Linked DNA regions of Companilactobacillus allii. The protein of the gene in region 1 interacts with the protein of each later gene in a pairwise test. Links are inferred from orthologs where the notes say so. Each region holds a gene or a part of one and is shown on either strand. Other genes may lie near its edges.

Region 1 (5,073 bases):
GAAAAGATGAGTATGACTAGAAAAGCAATTGCTAAAGCAATGCGTAATAGTAAAGACATCGCTCCACACGTTACAAGTTTTGATGATGTTGAAGTTTCAGTATTAATGGCTAACCGTAAGAAATATAAGTCAGTGGCTGCTGATAAAGGTATTAAATTAACATTCTTACCTTATATTGTTAAGGCATTAGTTGCAGTAATGAAAGAATATCCAGAATTCAATGCATCAATTGATAATTCAACTGATGAAATTGTTTACAAGCATTATTACAATGTTGGTATTGCTACAAATACAGAACATGGTTTGTATGTACCAAATATCAAGAATGCTGATTCTAAGGGAATGTTTGAAATTGCCAAAGAAATCACTGAAAATACTCAAGCTGCATATGATAATAAATTAAATAGTAAAGCCATGTCAGGCGGATCAATTACTATTAGTAACGTAGGATCAATCGGTGGAGGATGGTTTACACCAGTTATTAACCAACCTGAAGTTGCAATCTTGGGTGTTGGTAAAATAGCTAATGAACCATATGTTGACGAAGATGGAAACATTCAAGTAGGTAAGATGTTGAAATTGTCATTGTCATATGATCATAGATTGATTGATGGTGCTTTAGCACAAAATGCATTGAATTTATTGAAGAAATTGTTGCATGAACCAGACATGTTACTAATGGAGGGCTAGTTATGGCTGAGAATGTTATTGAAAAAGATACTGTTATTATTGGTTCAGGCCCTGGTGGCTACGTTGCCGCTATTAGAGCTTCAGAATTAGGACAAAACGTTACGGTTATTGAGAAATCAGATACTGTTGGTGGAGTATGTCTAAATGTTGGATGTGTTCCTTCAAAGGCTCTAATTACTGCCGGACATAGATTACAACAAGCTAAAGACTCAGCAACATATGGTATTACAACAAGTGATGCTGTTATTGATTTTGCTAAGACACAAGCTTGGAAAGACGAAAAAGTTGTTGCTCGTATGACAAGTGGTGTTGAAATGCTTCTTAAAAAGCATCATGTGGAGCTTATCAATGGTGAAGCTTATCTAGACAATGACAAGCAATTACGTGTTATGCCAAGTGGTCCTCGTCAATTTATGGACAATGGTGGCGGACAAACAATTAAGTTCAAGAATCTGATTTTGGCAACTGGAAGTCGTCCAATTGAGATCAGAGGATTTAAGTTTGGTACACGTGTTATTGATTCAACTGGTGGTTTGAACCTTCCTGCAGTACCAAAGGAATTTGTAATCATCGGTGGTGGTTATGTAGGTACTGAATTAGCAGGAGCATATGCTGATTTGGGTGCACATGTAACTATTCTTGAAGGATCACCACAAATTATTCCTAACTTTGAAAAAGATATGGTATCGATTGTTAAGAAGAACCTTGAGAAAAAAGGTGTAACAATTATTACTAATGCCATGGCTAAGAATAGTGAAGAATCTGATGATGGTGTTAAAGTGACTTATGAAATTGATGGTAAACCAACAACTATTGATGCAGATTATTGCATGGTTACAGTTGGTCGTCGTCCTAATACTGATAACTTTGGTCTAGAATTAACAAACGTTAAATTGACAGATAAAGGTTTAGTTGAAGTAGACAAACAAGGACGTACATCTGTTGATAACATTTGGGCTATTGGTGACATCGTAGCAGGCCCAGCTTTGGCTCATAAGGCATTCTTTGAGGCAAAGACTGTAGCTGGTGCTATCTCAGATAAGAACACTGAGAACGACTATATTGGTGTTCCTGCAGTCTGCTTTACAGATCCAGAATTAGCTACAGTTGGAATTACTCAAACAGAAGCTAAGGATAAGGGAATTGAAGTAAATGTTGCTAAATTCCCATTTGCTGGTAATGCTCGTGCTGTTAGTTTGGATGCTGCTGAAGGATTCGTTAAACTAATTGCTGATAAAGAGACTGGGACATTATTAGGTGGTCAAATCGTTGGACCTGGAGCAAGTGACTTGATCTCTGAATTAAGTGTTGCTGTAAATTGTCAATTGAATGCAGAAGATATTGCATTGACTATTCACCCACATCCAACACTAGGTGAGCCAATTCAAGAAGCTGCAGATATTTTAATTGGTTATCCAACACATATTTAACAGAAATAATACTTGGCGATGCATTTGCATCGCTTTTTTTGTTATATTAGTTATAGTGGATAAAATCTTGAAAGGAAGATCATACAAATGCAGGAGAATTATAGTTACCCGTTAAATCCAAAATGGACACAAGATGAAATTGTTAAAGTTATCGATTTGTATAGAGCAGTTGAGACTGCGTATGAACATGGGATTAAACGCGATGATTTCTTACAGAAGTATCGATTATTTCAGCAAGTTGTCCCAATGAAAATGGATCAGAAACAATTGGATAAAGATTTTGAGTTTGAATCTGGATATTCAATTTACCAAGTATTTAAACAGTGCCAGAAAACTTCAGGTAGTAGGAAAGTCAGGATCTATAATGGAAATAACAGCCAAAACAATTGATAAATTCGTTGTAAATATTTTAGAAGAGGTTGGTAACAGCCTGATTATTGATACAACAAAGGATAAATTGGTTGATACTAAACGTGATCGGAATGATTTAGTAACTAATTTTGACAAATCGACTGAGAAGTTTATTGTTTCTATGATTAAAGAGGGATATCCAAATTCTACTATTGTCAGTGAAGAGGGATTTGGTGACGATGTTAAAAATATGGATGGACTAGTATTTTTTGTCGATCCCATTGATGGAACAATGAATTTTGTTAAACGTGGTGATGATTTCGCCTCGATGATCGGTGTTTATTTAGATGGCAAACCTTTTGTTGGTGGAATTATTGACGTTATGCAAAAAAGAGTTTTTCATGGAGGACCAGAATTGGGAATTTATTGTAATGATAAAAAATTGCCTAATCCTCAAAATAAATCCTTACGTGAAGGTTTGATCGATATTAGTGCGCGAATGGTACTCAGTGATTGGCTCAATACTAAAGAAATCGTAAAGAACAGTAGTGGCCTTAGAGTGTACGGTAGTGCGGGAATTATCTTTGAACATTTATTGTTAGGAAAAGAAGTAATGTACATGTCATATTTGGCTCCGTGGGATTTAGCGGCTGGACGAGTATTGTGTGAAGGTGCAGGTTTACAGGTCACAAGTGTTGACGATACCCCTGTAAATATGCTAAAATCACAAGTCGTAATAGCTGGCACACAGAAAGTAGTTTCTGAAGTGCTTAAGACGGTTAAAAATTGTGACTGAACTGTGAATTACAATCACAGTTTTTTTATTGCAAATGATTATTATTGTCGTTTATGGAAGGAAGAAATACTTTGACTGAAAAAAGAAGAGAAGATATTAGAAACATTGCCATTATCGCCCACGTTGACCACGGTAAGACTACCTTAGTTAATGAAATGCTAAAACAATCGGATACACTTGGCGAACATTACCAAATTCAAGATCGTGCTATGGATACTAACGCAATTGAAAAAGAACGTGGTATCACAATTCTTTCAAAAAATACTGCTGTTGATTATGATGGCAAGAAAATTAATATTTTGGATACACCAGGACACGCTGACTTCGGTGGTGAAGTTGAACGTATCATGAAGATGGTTGATGGTGTTTTATTAGTTGTTGATGCTTATGAAGGAACAATGCCACAAACACGTTTTGTTTTGAAGAAAGCTTTGGAACAACACCTTACACCAATCGTTGTTATCAACAAGATTGATAGACCAGGTGCTAGACCTGAAGAAGTTGTTGATGAAGTTCTTGAACTATTTATCGAATTGGGTGCTGATGATTCACAATTGGACTTCCCAGTTATCTATGCTTCAGCAATCAATGGTACATCAAGCTATGACTCAGATCCTGCAAAGCAAGAACATACTATGGATCCATTGTTTGATACTATTCTTAAGACAATTCCAGCTCCTATTGATAATTCAGACGAACCATTACAATTCCAAGTTGCTTTACTTGATTATAATGACTACGTTGGTCGTATCGGTATTGGACGTATATTCCGTGGAACAATCAAGATCGGTGATAACGTTACGGTTATGAAGCTTGATGGTTCAACTAAGAACTTCCGAGTAACTAAGATATTTGGTTTCTTAGGTCTTGATCGTGTACCAGTTGAAGAAGCTAAAGCTGGAGATTTGATCGCCGTTTCAGGTATGGAAGATATCTATGTTGGTGAGACAGTTACACCGGTTGACCATGAAGAAGCACTTCCATTACTACGTATCGATGAACCAACACTACAAATGACATTCTTACAAAACGATTCACCATTTGCTGGCCGTGAAGGTACAGAAGTTACTGCTAGAAAGATTGAAGAACGTTTAAGAAAACAACTTCATACAGATGTTTCACTAAAAGTTGAGAATACTGATCAAGCTGGTTCTTGGTTAGTTTCTGGACGTGGTGAACTTCATTTATCAATTCTTGTTGAAGAAATGCGTCGTGAAGGATTTGAGTTACAACTTTCACGTCCAGAAGTTATCTACAAGAATATCGACGGTGTTAACTCAGAACCTTATGAGGAAGTAACAATTGATACACCTGACCAATATGTTGGTTCAGTTATTGATTCTATGTCACAAAGAAAAGGTGACATGACAAACATGGAAAGTACTGGAAATGGTCAAACTAGATTGATCTTCTCAGCACCTTCACGTGGTTTGATTGGTTACTCAACAGAGTTCTTATCAATGACAGGTGGTTATGGTATTATGAACCATACATTCTCAGAATACAAACCTGTTGTTAAGAATTGGGAACCAGGTAGAAGAACTGGTGCTTTGGTTTCAATCAATAGAGGTTCATCAACAACATATAGTTTACAATCAGTTGAAGACCGTGGAAAATTATTCATTGGTGCTCCAGTTGAAGTATATGAGGGAATGATCGTTGGTGAGAGTAATCGTGATCAAGATATCGCTGTTACTGTTACAAAGGGTAAGAACCTTACTAATACACGTGCCGCTGGTAAAGATCATGCTGCTGCAATCAAGACTCCTAAGGAAATGTCACTAGAACAATCAATTGAGTTCTTAA
Region 2 (2,957 bases), 980 kb from region 1 along the record:
AGACAGCTATGGTTTGGGATGAGAAAAAGGATTTCCGTACATTACTAGAAGCCGATAGTCGTGTTACTGATAAACTTTCAAAAGATGATATCGACGATGCATTTGATTATCATTGGCATTTAAAACATGTTGATGATATTTTCAAACGTGTAGGATTAGAATAATAATTTCGTTAAGAGATATTTGCATATGCAGATATCTTTTTTTGCATCTTTTTGAGGTACTCTAAATAGTATTATTGTTATTAAAAATTTGCTACAATGTAAAATAGATGTTTTTTGATAAATGTTGATAGATTAAGGATTTGAGGGATTAAAAAATTGGAAGATGCAATGTTAAAAAGTATGAATACAGAACAACAAGAGGCAGTTATTGCAACACAAGGCCCATTGCTTATCATGGCTGGTGCTGGAAGTGGAAAAACACGTGTATTAACACATCGTGTTGCATATTTGATTGAAAACAAAAACGTAATGCCTTGGCATGTTTTGGCCATCACTTTCACTAATAAAGCTGCCAAAGAGATGAAAGAAAGAATAAGTAAACTACTTGGCGAGTCTGCAAATGATGTCTGGGTCTCAACCTTTCATTCACTTTGTGTACGTATATTAAGACGTGACATTGATAAGATGGGCAAGTCCAGATCATTTACAATCTCAGATCCTTCAGAGCAACGTACTTTGATGAAGCAGATTGTTCAAAGAATGAACTTAGATCCAAAGCAATATGATCCAAGGGCAATTCTTGGGGCAATAAGTAATGCCAAAAATGACTTACTTACGCCAGCAGATTTTGCTCAAAATGCAAAATCTCCATTCGAACAAATCGTCGCTAATTGTTATGATGCATATGCCAAAGAAATGGAAAAGAATCAGGCTATGGATTTTGACGATTTGATTATGCAGACAAATATCTTGTTCGAGCAATGTCCTGATGTATTAGATTATTATCAAACAAAATTTCAGTATATTCACGTCGATGAATATCAGGATACCAATGAAGCTCAATATAAATTGGTTCAACAATTGGGTGCCAAGTATCGTAATGTTTGTGTTGTTGGTGATGCTGATCAGAGTATTTATGGTTGGCGTGGAGCTAATGTGAAGAATATTATGAACTTCGAGAAGGATTATCCTGAAGCGATAACTATTAAGTTGGAACAAAATTATCGTTCAACTAAGACAATTCTTGATGCAGCTAATGAAGTTATAAATAATAACTCTGAAAGAAAACCTAAGAACCTATGGACTGATAATGCAAAGGGTGACGATATTAACTTTTATCGTGGACAAAATGAGTCTGATGAAGCACTGTATGTGGTATCACAAATTAGAGACTTACTATTACAGAATTATAATTATGGTGATTTTGCAATATTGTATCGAACAAATGCTCAATCACGTGCTTTTGAAGAGAAATTCTTACAAGCCAATATTCCATATAAGATCATTGGTGGACACAAGTTCTATGATCGTAAAGAAATCAAAGATATTATGGCTTATTTGAGACTTGTTGCTAACCGCGATGACTCTATGAGTTTTCAGAGAATAATAAATAGTCCTAAACGTGGTATTGGACCAGGTACGATTGAAAAACTGCAAAGATATGCAGATGAACATGGTTGGTCATTACTTGAAGCATCTGAAAATATTGAATTATCATCCCTTCCTGCTAAACCAAGGAAGACCTTTGCTGCATTTGCAAAGTTGATCGATGATCTAGCTAAAGAGGCTAAGACGATTTCAATGACAGACTTGATGGATCATTTACTTGATAAGTCAGATTATGTTGATGAATTGAAACAACAAAACAACCTTGAATCACAAACTAGAATTGAGAATATCGAAGAACTCTTGACTGTTACAACTCAATTCGATCAATCATATGAACCAGATCCTGATATTGATGAAACTAGATTAGATTCATTTTTAACTGAATTATCACTAGTAAGTGATCAAGATGATTTAGAAGAAGATCAACAAGAAGTTACTTTAATGACACTACATGCTGCTAAGGGATTGGAATTTCCAGTTGTCTTCTTAGTAGGTATGGAAGAAGGAATCTTCCCATTAGGTCGTTCATTAATGAAACAAGAGGATCTAGAAGAAGAGCGAAGATTGGCATATGTTGGTATTACTCGTGCCGAAAAGAAATTGTATTTAACAAATGCCTACAGCCGTATGCTTTATGGCCGCCTTCAAACAAATCAAGTATCGCGATTTGTTGAAGAAATCGACGATAAACATATTAATTGGGTCAATAAAAATGCTGGTGGTATTTCGACAAGTACTACAAAGAATGAATCGAGTCTTCCATTTTCAAAACGTCGTCGTGCTTCAGCTTATCATTCAAGTTACAAGGTTGATGAAGCCCAAAAGGCGAGTGGTGCTCAAGGTGCTGAAAATGTCAGTTGGAATATTGGTGACAAGGTCGATCATAAGAAGTGGGGACAAGGAACTGTTGTCAAAGTTAATGGTAAGGGCAAAGATGCTGAGTTAGACGTTGCATTTGATAATGAAGGTATCAAGCGTCTGTTAGCCGAATTCGCTCCTATCAAGAAATCTGAATAATTTGTAAACCTAAGAGGTGAAAAATATGGCAGAAATCACAAAATCACAAGCTAATGAAGAACTAGCATCTCTAAGAAATCAGTTAAATGAATATCGAGATGCGTATTATACTAAGGATGCTCCATTAGTTGAAGATAATGTTTATGATCAACAATATAACCGCTTATTAGAACTAGAACAGCAATTTCCTGAATTGATAATGCCGGACTCTCCATCCCAATTAGTTGGAGATGTAACTTTACCAGACTTTAATAAGGTGACACATGATATTCCTATGCTTTCTATGGGGGATGTTTTCTCTGAAGAAGAGCTAGCTGAATATAATGGAAGAATTGAAAAAAGTGTCGGCGAAGAAATTGATTATAATGTTGAATTAAAAATTGATGG

What was found.
Region 2: the proteins of lpdA (region 1) and pcrA interact in binary tests that used the Escherichia coli proteins (3 or more experiments, as listed by UniProt). The link is inferred for Companilactobacillus allii from one-to-one orthologs.

The regions. Positions count from the first base shown.
Region 1 is NZ_CP019323.1:2,201,501-2,206,573, reverse strand. The notes cover bases 1-2,906. They hold lpdA (dihydrolipoyl dehydrogenase), read left to right. Parts: upstream 1-692; coding sequence 693-2,120; downstream 2,121-2,906. Other genes in these bases: BTM29_RS10885 (inositol monophosphatase family protein), read left to right, coding at 2,485-2,906; BTM29_RS10890 (UPF0223 family protein), read left to right, coding at 2,208-2,510; BTM29_RS10900 (2-oxo acid dehydrogenase subunit E2), read left to right, coding at 1-690. Outside these bases: more of BTM29_RS10885, read left to right, coding at 2,907-3,267; translational GTPase TypA, read left to right, coding at 3,339-5,073. UniProt on the Escherichia coli protein: Lipoamide dehydrogenase is a component of the glycine cleavage system as well as of the alpha-ketoacid dehydrogenase complexes.
Region 2 is NZ_CP019323.1:1,219,436-1,222,392, forward strand. It holds pcrA (DNA helicase PcrA), read left to right. Parts: upstream 1-344; coding sequence 345-2,570; downstream 2,571-2,957. Other genes in the region: purB (adenylosuccinate lyase), read left to right, coding at 1-164; ligA (NAD-dependent DNA ligase LigA), read left to right, coding at 2,596-2,957. UniProt on the Escherichia coli protein: A helicase with DNA-dependent ATPase activity. Unwinds DNA duplexes with 3'-5' polarity. Translocates on single-stranded DNA with 3'-5' polarity. Initiates unwinding more efficiently from a nicked substrate than double-stranded DNA.